3 regions of the Chitinibacter sp. ZOR0017 genome follow, and region 1 is predicted to be linked to each of the others. Evidence: predicted binding sites of a transcription regulator. Region 1 holds the regulator's gene; each other region holds the start of a gene.
The links. The regulator FNR, encoded in region 1, switches genes on or off when oxygen is low (the NO sensors DNR and NnrR bind a similar motif). The targets are predictions, from matches to a motif close to TTGATNNNNATCAA.
Positions count from the first base shown of each region.

Region 1 (4,310 bases):
CTGCTAAGCCTGAAAACCGCGCTCGCGTAGGTTCAATCATGCTGGCTGCTGCGGTAACTTCATTCTTCACTGGTGTAACCGAGCCGCTGGAATTCTCCTTCATGTTCGTGGCACCACTGCTGTATGTGGTTCATGCCTTCCTGACTGGTGTGTCTGTGTTTATCGCTGCACAAATGCAGTGGATTGCAGGTTTTGGCTTCTCAGCCGGTCTGGTTGACTTTGTTCTGTCTAGCCGCAACCCGCTGGCCCAGAACATGATCATGCTGATCGTTCAAGGTGTGGTGTTCTTCGCGATTTACTACTTTGTATTCCGCGCTGTGATCGCAGCTCTGAACCTGAAAACGCCTGGTCGTGAAGATGAAGAAGCCGTTGCTGCTGCTGCTCCAGTAGCTGCCCCAGCTGCTAGCGACACCCTGTCACTGGCTCAAGGCTACGCGGATGTAGTTGGTGGTGCTGCTAACGTGACCAACGTTGACTCATGCATTACCCGTCTGCGTCTGTCGGTAAATGATGCTGATCTGGTGAATGAAGCTGCTGCCAAGCGTCTTGGCGCTAGTGGTGTTATCAAGCTGAACAAACAAAGCGTACAAATCATCGTTGGGCCGAAAGCCGAACTGATCGCTGACGCGCTGCGTGGTGTTCTGGCCGGAAAAAAGTAACAGAGGCTGCGCCACAGCCTGCGGCTGTGGCGGTTGTAGCCTCTAACCCCGGCGAAATCGTACTGCTGTCCCCGGTAACGGGTGAGGTGGTAGCTCTGGAAGATGTGCCCGATGCGGCATTTGCGACCCGAGCAGTGGGTGAAGGTGTGGCGATTCTGCCAACCGGTAATCAAGTTGTTGCGCCGTGTGATGGCCAATTGGTGAAGATCTTCAACACCAACCATGCTTTCGCACTGATCAATGATGCCGGTGTTGAGCTGATCGTGCACATCGGGATTGAAACCGTGAAGCTGGGCGGGCAAGGTTTTACCCGTCTGGTTGAGCAAGGTAGCCAAGTGAAAGCCGGCCAGCCGGTGCTTGAGCTGGATCTGGAATACTTGCGCAACAATGCTAAATCGGTGATCAGCCCGGTGGTATTGACCAATGCTGATCAATTTGCCCCATTGGCCAATCTGGCTAGCGGCGCAGTGGTTGCAGGTCAAACCCCGCTCTACACCATCAAAAGCAAATAAGTAGTTGAGTAATAAAAAAGCCACCTTCGGGTGGCTTTTTTATTTGCTTACGCCTGTAAGAGCTTGAGCGAGACTGCTCGCCTTATTGCTGGCTGAGTAGTTGCGCCAGCTGGTGAGTGGGGCTGTATTCGTTGCTAATTAATGGCGCAAAGGCCTGCTCAAGCTGTGGGTGGTGTGCCTGAAATGCTGCAGGTGGAAAATCCTGCAAAAAGCGATGGGCGAGGCCGCGCAGGGTAGAGAGCTGTAGCTGTTGTTGCAAGAGCTGATGGCTCAGTGCCGTTAGCAGTGGCCCTTGCTGCTGAAACGGGTTGGGCTGTTGCAATGTGCTGAGGATGGCTTGCCAGTCTTGCTGTTCGGCGCTTTGCGAAGACGGCAATAGCGTCTGCCAGATCTGCTGAATAAACCCGCCGCAGCCGCGCGGGCCGAGGTGCAGCCAGCCATTGGCCAAGGGGGCGAGCAGATCCAGTATTTCGACAGATTGTTCAAGCGCGGCATGCTCGCCGCTGGCCGCCAGCATAAAGCCGTGCAGGCCGGCCAGAGGGCTGGGCAGGATGATGACTTCGCACAGCGGATGCTCAGGATAGTGTTGCTGCAGATAGGGAGAGCAGGGGTGAAACAGCAAAATTGCTTCATCCGTGGCGATGCTGGGTAGCTGTTGGCTGAGCGGGTGCAGGCAGTAGGCTGTTTGGCGCGGGGCTTGCCAGTGCAACCGGCTGGCTATTAGGGGTATAAGGCTAGAGGGGGCAATCAAATGGGCGTGGCGCATGATACCCCCGGTGGTGTTTTATTCGTCGTGACAGGTATTCAAGAGTTTTTTCAGACTGTCGATGTTTTCCAGTTCGATTAAGCGGTTTTGCACTTTAATCAAACCTTGGTCCTGGAATTTGGAGAGTGTACGGCTCACGGTTTCCAGTTTCAGTCCCAGATAGCTGCCGATTTCTTCCCGCGTCATGCGCAGATGGAAGCTGCTGGATGAATAGCCGCGTACTGCAAAGCGTTGTGACAGATTCAGCAAGAATGCGGCAAGGCGCTCTTCGGCTTTCATATTGCCCAGCAATAGCATCACGCCGTGATCGCGCACGATTTCGCGGCTCATGACTTTGTGTAGATGGCGTTGCAGCAGCGGTACATCGCGCGAGAGGTCTTCGATGTCGCTAAATGGCAGCTCACATACTTCGCTGTCTTCCAGGGCGATGGCATCGCAAGTGTGTACATCGGTGCTGATGGCATCCATGCCCAGCAATTCGCCCGACATGTGAAAGCCGGTGACTTGCTCGCGGCCGTCTTCAGAAATCACGCTGGCTTTGAAGAAGCCCAGACGCACCGCATACAGCGAGCGGAATGGCTCTCCGGCACGATACAGCGCCTCGCCACGTTTGATGGGGCGGGCCTGGGTGATCAGTTTATCCAGCTCAGACATTTCATCCTGGGAGAGGCCGATGGGCAGACACAGCTCACGCAAACTGCAGTTAACACATGAATTGCGCAGATGGCGTGGGGTCATGTCGCGTACTTGGATGGGGGAAATCATCAACTTCTCACCAGAAAACAAAAACAGGGAAACATTGTACCGCTAGCGCGTGCTAATTACCGCATGCGCTGTCACGATGAATTGATTTTAATCAAACCAGAGGATTAGGCCAGCTCTTATTCTGCAGGGGTAGAATCGGAGTAGAGTCACGATGACATTTGTAACAAGCCAGCATCCGCACCCGAACGGCCAAATCGAATTTGATCGCGAGCTGATCGTGCGTTACGACGGCAAAGGGCCGCGCTATACGTCTTACCCGACTGCGGATCGCTTTACGCAAGCCATGACCAGCCCTCAGCTGGAGCAGATATTACAACAACGCTTACCCGGCGCGCTAGCCAATCCGCTATCGTTGTATTTTCACATCCCTTTCTGCAATACCGTATGTTATTACTGCGGCTGTAACAAGATTATTACGAAAGACACCAGCAAAGCGGATGTGTATCTGGATTATCTCGGGCGCGAGCTGGCCCAGTATGCGCAGGCCTTGCCACAGCGCTCGCGGGTCAGTCAGCTGCATTTAGGTGGTGGTACGCCCACATTTTTAAATGAGGCGCAGCTTGAGCGCCTGCTGGGGATGGTGCGTGGCCATTTTGAGCTATTGCCGACAGGCGAATACTCCATCGAGATTGATCCGCGCAAAGTGGGCGAGTCGATGATCCGCATCTTGGCGCAGCTGGGTTTTAACCGGATGAGTGTGGGTATTCAAGATTTCAACCCCGCGGTGCAAGAAGCCGTGAATCGGGTGCAATCGCAAGAAGAAACCCGCACCGTGATTGAAGCCGCCCGCATGCATGGCTTTAAGTCGGTGAGTGTTGATCTGATTTATGGCTTGCCCAAGCAAACCGTGGCTAGTGTCGCTGAAACCATTGCGCAAGTGCTGACGCTGCGCCCGGATCGCATTGCGCTCTACAATTACGCCCATTTGCCCGAGCGCTTTATGCCGCAACGGCGGATTAATGAGGCCGAATTGCCCTCCGCCAGCGATAAGCTGGATATGCTGCAAAACGCCATTCGCGATCTCTTGGCGGCGGGCTACGTGCTGATCGGCATGGATCACTTTGCCTTGCCGAATGATGATCTGGCCGTGGCGCAGCGCCGTGGACGGCTACAGCGCAATTTTCAGGGTTACTCTACCCATGCCGACTGTGATTTGCTGGCCTTTGGCGTGTCGTCGATTGGCAAGGTAGGCGGGCAGTACTACCAGAATGTAAAAACGCTGGAAGAGTACTATCAGGCGGTGGATGCGCAGCAGTTGCCGGTGCAGCGCGGGCTGACGATGAATCGCGATGATGTGATTCGCCGGGCGGTGATTCAGGCGCTAATGTGCCAGTTCGAGCTGTATTTTCAGGCGATTGAAGTCAGCTATATGATCGATTTTGCCGAGTATTTTGCTGACGAGCTGCAACTGCTCGCACCGCTGGTTGAAGATGGTTTGCTGCAGATCGAAGCCGATGGCCTGTTTGTAACCGGCAAAGGCCGGTTGCTGATCCGTTCGATTGCCATGGTATTTGATCGATATTTGCGGACAACGGTGACGCAAGCGCGGTATTCTCGCCTGATTTAACGGTGGGCGGGATAGCGTGCTGGAAGTAGATCTGCTGGCCT
Region 1 is NZ_JTLG01000021.1:67,693-72,002, reverse strand. It holds gene nagE (N-acetylglucosamine-specific PTS transporter subunit IIBC) at 1-659, shown strand, start outside; gene L991_RS17680 (PTS glucose transporter subunit IIA) at 686-1,171, shown strand; gene L991_RS07335 (hypothetical protein) at 1,254-1,937, opposite strand; gene fnr (fumarate/nitrate reduction transcriptional regulator Fnr) at 1,956-2,702, opposite strand; gene hemN (oxygen-independent coproporphyrinogen III oxidase) at 2,854-4,269, shown strand; gene L991_RS07320 (sulfite exporter TauE/SafE family protein) at 4,286-4,310, shown strand, end outside.

Region 2 (4,310 bases), on a different contig from region 1:
TCAAACAGATTATTCACCCGGGCATTCACGCTCCAGTCTTTGGTCAGCTGGTAATCGGCGCTCAGATTCACCACGCCATAGCCCGCCAGCGTCACGCGGCCAACGCCATAGATGTCGTCATAGCGTTTGCTCTGGCCCTGCACTTCTGCACGCAGCTGCCAGCCATCGGCGGCATAGCCGGCATAGGCCAAAGCGCTGTGCTTGGCGCGCCGCGCCAGTTGCTGATCTTTTTGCAGATCTTTGGCATCGAGGTAGTCGTAGCTCACGCCCGCCAGCCAGTTGCCGCTCTGCCAATCGCCGGTGAACGTAATCCCCTGCAGGCGCACGCGCTCGACATTGCTGACGGTATTGGTGCGGGTCAGGATGAAGTTTTTCACTGTATTGCGATAGCCCGTCAGGCTCAGCTGCAGCGCATCGCCACGATAGCGGGTAAAGAGCTCGCCACCGGCGGATTCTTGCGGTTTCAGATGCGGATTACCGTAATTGGGGAAATACAGATCGTTAAAGGTCGGTGCTTTGTAGGCGGTACCGTAGCTACCCCCCAGTTGCCACTGCTCGCTCAGCTGATAGCTCGCGCCCGCGCTGCCGGTGGTTTGGCGGCCGAATTGCGAGTTATCGTCGCTGCGCAGATTACCCTGCAGGCTCAGCGCGCCCAGCTTGGCCAGATAGCCACCCAAGAAACTATTAATGCGGCGCTGGTCTACATCGTATTTGGTGGTGCCAGAGACTTCCTGATTCAGCGTCTCGGCGCCCAAGGTGGCCGTGCCCGGGCCGACTTGAATATCATTGAGCCAGCTTATTTGAGTTTGCTGGGTTTTAAACTGGCTACGCTCTTTGGCCGCAGTCGCGGCCGGCGCATAGGTGTAGCTATTGTCGAGGCTTTGGCCCACTTGCAGGCGGCTATGCCAGCGCTCGGTAAATTGATTGCTGCTGTATACCTGCAGCGCGCCGCTGGTGCTTTCATCGCGATAATCGTAAACCTTCGGCGCGTAGGCATTGTCGTAATGACTTTCGCTGTCGGCCACCAGCAGGCTCGCGCCCAGCTCATGCCCTGTGGCCAGCTGATGGCTCAGGCTCAACGAGCCGCTGGTATTTTCATAGCCATCGGCATCGCTGTTGTACTTGGCGTATTTAGGCAGCACCAGCGCGCTAATGCCGTCGGTTTTGTAATGGCTCACGCTAGCGGCGTAGCGGGTTGTGGCCGTGCCGCCACTCAGGCTGGCACTGGCTTGCAGGCTGTCTTGCGTGCCCATGCCTAAGCTAATGGCCGGTTGCATGCCGGCTTGGCCGCGCTTGGTAAAGATCTGGATGACCCCGCCAATGGCATCAGCGCCATACAGGCTGGCCGCAGGGCCACGCAGGATTTCGATGCGCTCAATCTGCGCCAGCGGAAGATTCTGCAGCGCGGCCGTGCCGGTGGTGGCCGAACCCACGCGCACCCCATCAATCAGCACAATACTTTGATTGGTATTGGCACCGCGGATAAACAGATTCATCGCTTTGCCCGGGCCACCATTGCTGGCAGTTTGAATGCCGGGCTGGCGCGCCAGCACTTCAGGCAGGCTGCTCTGGCCTTCGCGGGCCAGCTCGGCCGCGGTCAGGATAGTCACATCACCGATCACTTCGCGCTCGGGCTGGGCAATGCGCGATGCGGTAACCACGATCTCTTCAAGCGGCTCGGCGGTGTTTGCGGCCTGGGCCAGCAGTGGGAAAGTCGATAAAACTACGAGGTATAACTGGGAAAGACGCGTATTCATTAGGGCCTCCGGCAATACACCCACAGTGTATTGCTGTTTAAAACCGACAGAGGCCACGCGTTAGCCGGATCGAACGATCCTGAGTTCACGCGCGCGGGCACCCTGCCGTGCGTTTCGCTGCGCCAATGCGCAGCCACCGAGGCCGGTATCCGGACTGATCAGTGACCCACTTGCGGGCCGATCGGTCGCCTTCCCATTCGCGATGCGAACAGTGGCTGCGCGGGGCGCATGACCGACTACACTGATTTACCGTTGCAGGGGCAGTACAGGCTTTTCACCTGTTTCCCGTTTAAAGGCGGGCAGCAATTGCTGCGCGCCTCACCTTGGCTGGCGCGCATTGTAGCCCAATCGCCCTGCCATTGCCTGACGCGAATATGACAAAGTCAATCGCCAGCGTTTTAGTTTTTATCAATCAGCCAGATAGCAAAATACAATCGCCTAATTTTTGGGCAGCCCATTGTCAAGCTCACCCCCGCTGGAATATGATCCAGATCAAATTTCAAAGATTACTGAAAATTCAAAACGTTTATGAAGCTCACACCTTTGATCCAATCTTTCGTGCTGCACTTTGGCGAAATGGGTAGCCGCTGGGGCATTAATCGCACCGTGGGGCAGATTTATGCGCTGCTGTTTGTCAGTGAAAAACCGCTTAATGCCGACGAAATGGCCGAGGCGCTGGGCTTTTCGCGCTCGAACGTCAGCATGGGGCTCAAAGAGCTGGAATCGTGGCGGCTGGTAAAGCTGCAGCATTTTCCCGGCGATCGGCGCGAGTATTACTCCACCCCGGAAGACGTGTGGGCGATTTTTCAAACCCTGGCCGAAGAGCGCCGCAAGCGCGAAGTGGAGCCCACCCTCACCATGCTGCGCGGGGCGCTGATGGAAGAGCCGGGCAACGACGCCGAGCGCTATGCGCAGGCGCGGATGGCTGAAATGCATGGGCTGATTGATCTGGTAACCAGCTGGTTTAGCGATATTCAGAAACTGGATGTTGAAACGCTGGAAAAGCTGATGAAGCTCGGCGCGCAGGTGCAAAAGTTCTTACTGTTTACCCAAAAACTGCCCTTTATCGGCCAAGACGCCGCCCGCAAGGAGGAATAAACCATGCCACCCGATGCCAGTGTGCTCGATCCGCTGTTATTGGCCCGCATTCAATTTGGCGCCAATATCACGTTTCATATCTTGTTTCCCACCATCAGCATTGCGCTCGGTTGGGTGCTGCTTTTTTTCAAGCTGCGCTTTAATGCCACCGGCGAAGCCAAATGGCTAGATGCCTATGCATTTTGGGTAAAAATCTTTGCCCTGACTTTTGCGCTGGGCGTGGTTAGCGGCATTACCATGAGTTTTCAGTTCGGCACCAACTGGCCAGGCTATATGCAAACGGTGGGTAATATCGCCGGGCCGCTATTGGCCTATGAAGTGCTAACGGCGTTTTTCCTAGAGGCGACGTTCCTCGGGATTATGCTGTTTGGCCAGCAAAGGGTCTCCAACCGGATGCATACAGTAGCCACCGTGCTGGTGGCGGGCGGCACAACGCTGTCGGCATTCTGGATTTTGGTGCTTAACTCTTGGATGCAAACCCCGGCCGGCTTTGAAATGATCAATGGCCAAGCCCATGTGACTAGCTGGCTGGCGGTGATTTTTAATCCATCCATGCCTTATCGCCTCACGCATATGTTACTGGCCTCTGGCCTGACGGTGGCGTTTTTACTGGCTGGGGTTTCGGCGTATCGCTGGCTGGCCGGCCAGCGCACCGGCGGCGTCCATGCCAGCCTGAAAACCGGCGTGTATCTGGCTGCGCTCTTGATCCCGCTGCAGATTTTTGTCGGCGATATGCATGGCCTGAATACGCTCAAACACCAGCCGGCCAAGCTGGCGGCCATCGAAGGCGTGTGGCACACCGAGCGCGGCGCACCGCTACTGCTGTTTGCCCTGCCCAATAGCGAAACGCGCAGCAATGACTACGCGATTGGCATCCCGAAACTAGCCAGCTTGATTCTGACGCATGATCTGAATGGCGAAATCAAAGGCCTGAATGAGTTTGTGGGCGAGCATCCGCCAGTTGCGAAAGTATTCTGGTCGTTCCGTGTGATGGTGGGCGTGGGTGTGCTAATGCTGCTCACCAGCTGGCTGGCCGCCTGGCAACTGCGCCGGGTGGGCGAGCCAGCCCCCTGGCTGGGTCGGGTGTTAATCGGCATGACCTTTAGCGGCTGGATTGCCACCGTGGCCGGCTGGTATGTGACCGAAATCGGCCGCCAGCCTTGGCTGGTGCAAGGCGTACTCAAAACCGCTGATGCGGCCTCGAATGTGGCGGGCGGCATGATCTTGAGCACGCTGATCATGTATCTGGCGCTGTATGTGTTCTTGCTCGCCTCGTACATTTCGGTGGTCTTTTATCTGGCCCGCAAAGCCAAAGCTTGAGGAGTGACATCATGACGGGCATTGATCTGGCCTATTGGCTACCAGTAATTTTTGCCGCCCTGATGGTGGTGGCGATGTTTGCCTACGTTGTACTGGATGGGTATGACCTTGGCGTTGGTATTTTGCTTGAGTTAG
Region 2 is NZ_JTLG01000044.1:244,498-248,807, reverse strand. It holds gene L991_RS14305 (TonB-dependent receptor domain-containing protein) at 1-1,757, opposite strand, end outside; cobalamin riboswitch at 1,880-2,098, opposite strand; gene L991_RS14300 (GbsR/MarR family transcriptional regulator) at 2,286-2,855, shown strand; gene L991_RS14295 (cytochrome ubiquinol oxidase subunit I) at 2,859-4,175, shown strand; gene L991_RS14290 (cytochrome d ubiquinol oxidase subunit II) at 4,187-4,310, shown strand, end outside.
Region 2: the regulator FNR is predicted to act here: its motif matches at 2,240-2,253, upstream of L991_RS14300 (GbsR/MarR family transcriptional regulator).

Region 3 (4,310 bases), on a different contig from region 1:
CGCCCAAGCCAGCGGCGTAGCAAACCAACCCCAAAAACAAAGCCCAGCTACGCTGGGTTTTGCTCATTCAGGCATAGAGACAATCGTAGATCGATTGCAGATTGAACTGAGGGTATATCGCTCAGGTGCTTTGAAATGAAAGGGTTGGGCAATATACCCACACGGGGTTACAAGGCAAACCGTTGCCGCAGAGGGGCTGGCAGCCGTGCGAACAGCGGGGAAAAGTCGGTGGCATCCATCAAATTTTTAAGCTGCAAGCCCAACTCGGTGTCGCCACTAATCCGCAAACGGCGTTGGAAGAATAGCGTATCGGGGTCTTCTTGCCGGCGCGCGAGTATCCAGTAGTCGGCGAGGCTTGCAGCAAAGCAGACATCGGCGGGCGCTTGGCTGGCGATAAAGCGGCCATTGGCAAAGCTGTAACTGAGGCCGCAGCCTAGATCGCTGACTTCGAGGCGAACAGTGCGGCCCTCTAACCAGCTAAAGTCTTCTTCTGGCCATAGCGGTTGTTTCACCCAGTTGAGGGTTTGGCTCAGGATGAATGCGGGTGGTTGCTCCGGCAGCTTTTGCAGGGCTTTTTGTACTAGGGCAGGTAGCTTGACCATTAGATTGTCTCCAACTGAGCCGTCGGGCGAATGCCAGCTTGGCCGTGCCAATAACCGTTCACGATGCCTTCGGGATGAATTTGCAGCCAGTCGATGGTATGAGGCTGGGTATGGATCTGCGCGCTATAGGCAGCAATGATTTCAGCGGTATACCCCGGCTGCGGGCTGATGCGTAGGTAATCGATGCCCTGCAGTTGTGGGATGTCGGCAATCAAGGCATGACAGGCAGCGGATTGAGTCTGGATGCCATTCAGGCGCAAGAACGCCTGCCCCTCGCGGGTGTGGAGGGCGAGCCCAATGGGGTGATCCAGGCATTTGAACTCACAGGCGTCTTTATTCAGATCATAGTGACGCGCGGTAAAGCAGCGGGCGGAAAACGCCAAGGGCAGGTGCCCGTGCGCAAACAACTCGGTTTCGAGTGTACTGGTGCGCTCGGCCAGGATTTGCGTCACCATACTTTGGCTGGCTTCCAGCGGCGGTAGCCAGCGCACCGCGCCAGCTTGGGCGTGCCAATCTAGCGTGTTGCCGTTATAAATATTCAAATGCGTACCGGCCACATAGGGGATCTCGCTTTGCCGGGCCACGCGTATCGCCCCCAGATCATTAGCTTCCAACCAGCCACCCGCGGCGGCCAGGCGGCGCAGGCTATTCAGATCTGAGCCCGACTCCAATACCGCTTGCGAGCTAAAAACTACCTGCTTGCCCTGTTGCGCCAGCTCTTGGCCGAGGGCCAGCCAATCGGCGGTTTTCAATTCATGGCGGCGAGCACAAACGACTTCGCCCAGATAAATGGTGGCCACTGGCCAATCGGCGGCGGCGGCATAAAAATCGAGCACTTGCTGGCGTGGCCAGTAGTACAAAATAGGGCCCAGAGTCAGTTGCATGGGGCTACTCCAATTAGGTCAAGTCACTCGCCATTAACGCCAGGGGCGGCTGTAGGCGCCTAGCGTTTGCTGATGGCCTTCCGAGACTTTGTTCAAGGCCTGTTGCCACGCCGGTTTGACCGAATAGCGTGGGTCGGCGGCGGCATCCAGTGCGGCGCGTAATGTTTTGGTGACTTCGGCGGTATAGGCAGGGCTGCGCTGACGACCTTCCACCTTGATGGCTTTGACGCCGATGCGCAGTAATTCGGGCAAGACGGCGAGCGCATTCAGGCTGGTGGGTTCTTCCAGCGCGTAATAGGTGGCGTCGTTGACTTCAAAGCGCCCTTTGCACAGCGTGGGATAGCCGGCGGGCTCATCAGCGGCGAAATGGTCAATCAGGATGCCATTCAGCCGTGTAGACATGGTATCGCCCTGTGGAATCCATTGCACATGGCTTGCAGGCGAACACACCCCATGGGTATTGGGTGACTCGCCGGTGGCGTAGCTGGATAAAATGCAGCGGCCTTCCGCCATCACACACAAACTGCCAAAGCCAAACACTTCGATTTCCACGGGCGTGTTTTTGATCACGTATTCCACCTGTGGCAAGGTCAGTACCCGCGGCAGAACCGCGCGACGAATGCCAAAGTAATCGTGGGCCAGATTGACGGCCTCAAAATTGGTGGCCGAGCCTTGCACCGATAAATGCCGATGCAAGGTAGGGTGAACGCGGGTGGCGTAATCTAGCAAACCGAGGTCGGCCAGAATTACGGCGTCGGCACCGGCATCGGCAGCGGCATCAATGGCGCGATGCCACTCGGCCACGCGGCCGGCTTGGGCATAGGTGTTGATGGCGATCAGCACACTTTTGCCGTGCTGTTTGGCGTAATCGATGCCGGTTTTAATTTGGGCGTCGGTGAAATTGAGCCCGGCAAAGTTGCGGGCATTGGTGGCATTTTTAAAGCCCAGATACACGGCATCGGCGCCATGGTCGACCGCGGCTTTCAATGCGGGCAGGCTGCCGGCCGGACAAACCAGCTCGGGCAGGGCAGTAGCAGGCATGATGGGGCCTCTTTTGTGCAGATGCGTACAAAGACGGATGAAAGAGCTTAGGCCGCCGCACTGGCCAGAATGTTAATCCAAGTCAAGGTTTAGGCCTTCTGCGGCGCTAATCTGCCCAGTGTTGCGGCGCGCAAAACAGCCGAAAAGCGGCTAAAACCGCGAATTAGGTAAATTAATTAGGGGATTAGTGCAATTCTGGCTTGGCGTGCGCGCTGTCTTGCTAGAAAATACGGGTACGCATCTTATTGGCTACAGGCGAAGTTGCCAGCTACCCGCTCGCAACTCGACACCTAGAAGGGATTACACAATGAATATCGCAATGATCGGTTTGGGTAAAATGGGCGGCAATATGGCACGCCGTCTCGCGCGCGGCGGGGCCACTGTGTTTGGCTTTGACGTCAGCGCTGAGACTCGGGAAGGTTTGGCTAAAGAAGAAGCCAACTTCCGTGCTTTTGCCTCTGTACCTGAGCTGATCGCTGCGCTGCCTACCCCGCGCGTGGTATGGCTGATGTTGCCATCGGGCGAGATCTCTGAAGCGGCTTTTGCCGAAATGAAAACGCTGCTGGCCCCGGGCGATCTGATCATCGATGGCGCCAACGCGATGTACAAAGACAGCCAGCGCCATGCGGCTGAATTGGCTGAGCTGAACATCAAATTCGTTGATGCGGGCGTTTCTGGCGGTGTGTGGGGCCTGCAGAATGGTTATTGTTTGATGTTTGGTGGCGATAAAGATGCCGCTGAAATCGCCACGCCATTTATGAAAATCCTGGCGCCTGCTGCTGATCGCGGCTGGACGCATACTGGCCCAGCTGGCTCTGGCCACTTCACCAAAATGCTGCACAATGGTATCGAGTACGGCATGATGCAGGCCTTTGCTGAAGGCTTTGCCATGCTGAAAGCGAAAAAAGAATTCGATCTGGATGTGGCTGAAATCGCTGAAACTTGGCGTCATAGCTCGGTTGTGCGCTCTTGGCTGCTGGATCTGGTGGCCGAATCGTTCTCGCACGATACCGAGCTCGAATCGCTGAACCCATTCGTACCTGATTCAGGGGAAGGCCGCTGGTCGGTGCTGGAATCAGTGGAGCTGGGTGTACCAGCACCGGTGATGGCAACCAGCCTTTACTCGCGCTTTGCTTCACGTGGCAACGACGATTACGCGATGAAAATGCTGTCGCTGATGCGTAATGCCTTTGGCGGTCACGCCATGTCGAAAAAATAAGCGGCCTGCCTTGCTGCAGAAATAAGCGGTCACGCGATCTAGACGATCCAGTAGAAATCAGCAGGCGGCAGCAACCGCCTGCGTCGGCTTAAACCGCGTAGGCCACCCAAAACGCCATCATCGATGGCGTTTTTTTACGCCCATTGTCTCGCCATTTCGCGGTAATCCCGCGATAATTGCACCTCTTTGATTGTTTCGCGGAATCAACGCCATGCACCATCAGCACATGCTCAAATCTTATGTTTATCACGGCCTGACGGCTGGTCCCAAGCTGGTGGTGTTGGGTGCCGTGCATGGCAACGAGATTTGCGGCCCAATCGCGATTGAGCGCGTGATGAACGAGCTGGATTCCGGCCAATTGGTGCTGCAGCGCGGCCAGATCACGTTTATTCCGGTGACCAATCCGCTGGCGCATGCCAAAAATGAGCGCAATGGCGATCGCAACCTGAACCGCAATCTGCGCCCGAATGCGTTGCCACATGATTTTGAAGACCGCATCGCCAATATGCTCTGCCCGATCTTGGAGCAGCAGGATGTGCTGCTGGATCTGCATTCCACCACCAA
Region 3 is NZ_JTLG01000029.1:106-4,415, forward strand. It holds partial or broken gene L991_RS17745 (hypothetical protein) at 1-139, shown strand, start outside; gene L991_RS10035 (SCP2 domain-containing protein) at 168-602, opposite strand; gene L991_RS10040 (U32 family peptidase) at 602-1,486, opposite strand; gene L991_RS10045 (peptidase U32 family protein) at 1,520-2,527, opposite strand; gene gnd (phosphogluconate dehydrogenase (NAD(+)-dependent, decarboxylating)) at 2,835-3,746, shown strand; gene L991_RS10055 (succinylglutamate desuccinylase/aspartoacylase family protein) at 3,958-4,310, shown strand, end outside.
Region 3: the regulator FNR is predicted to act here: its motif matches at 2,600-2,613, upstream of L991_RS10045 (peptidase U32 family protein).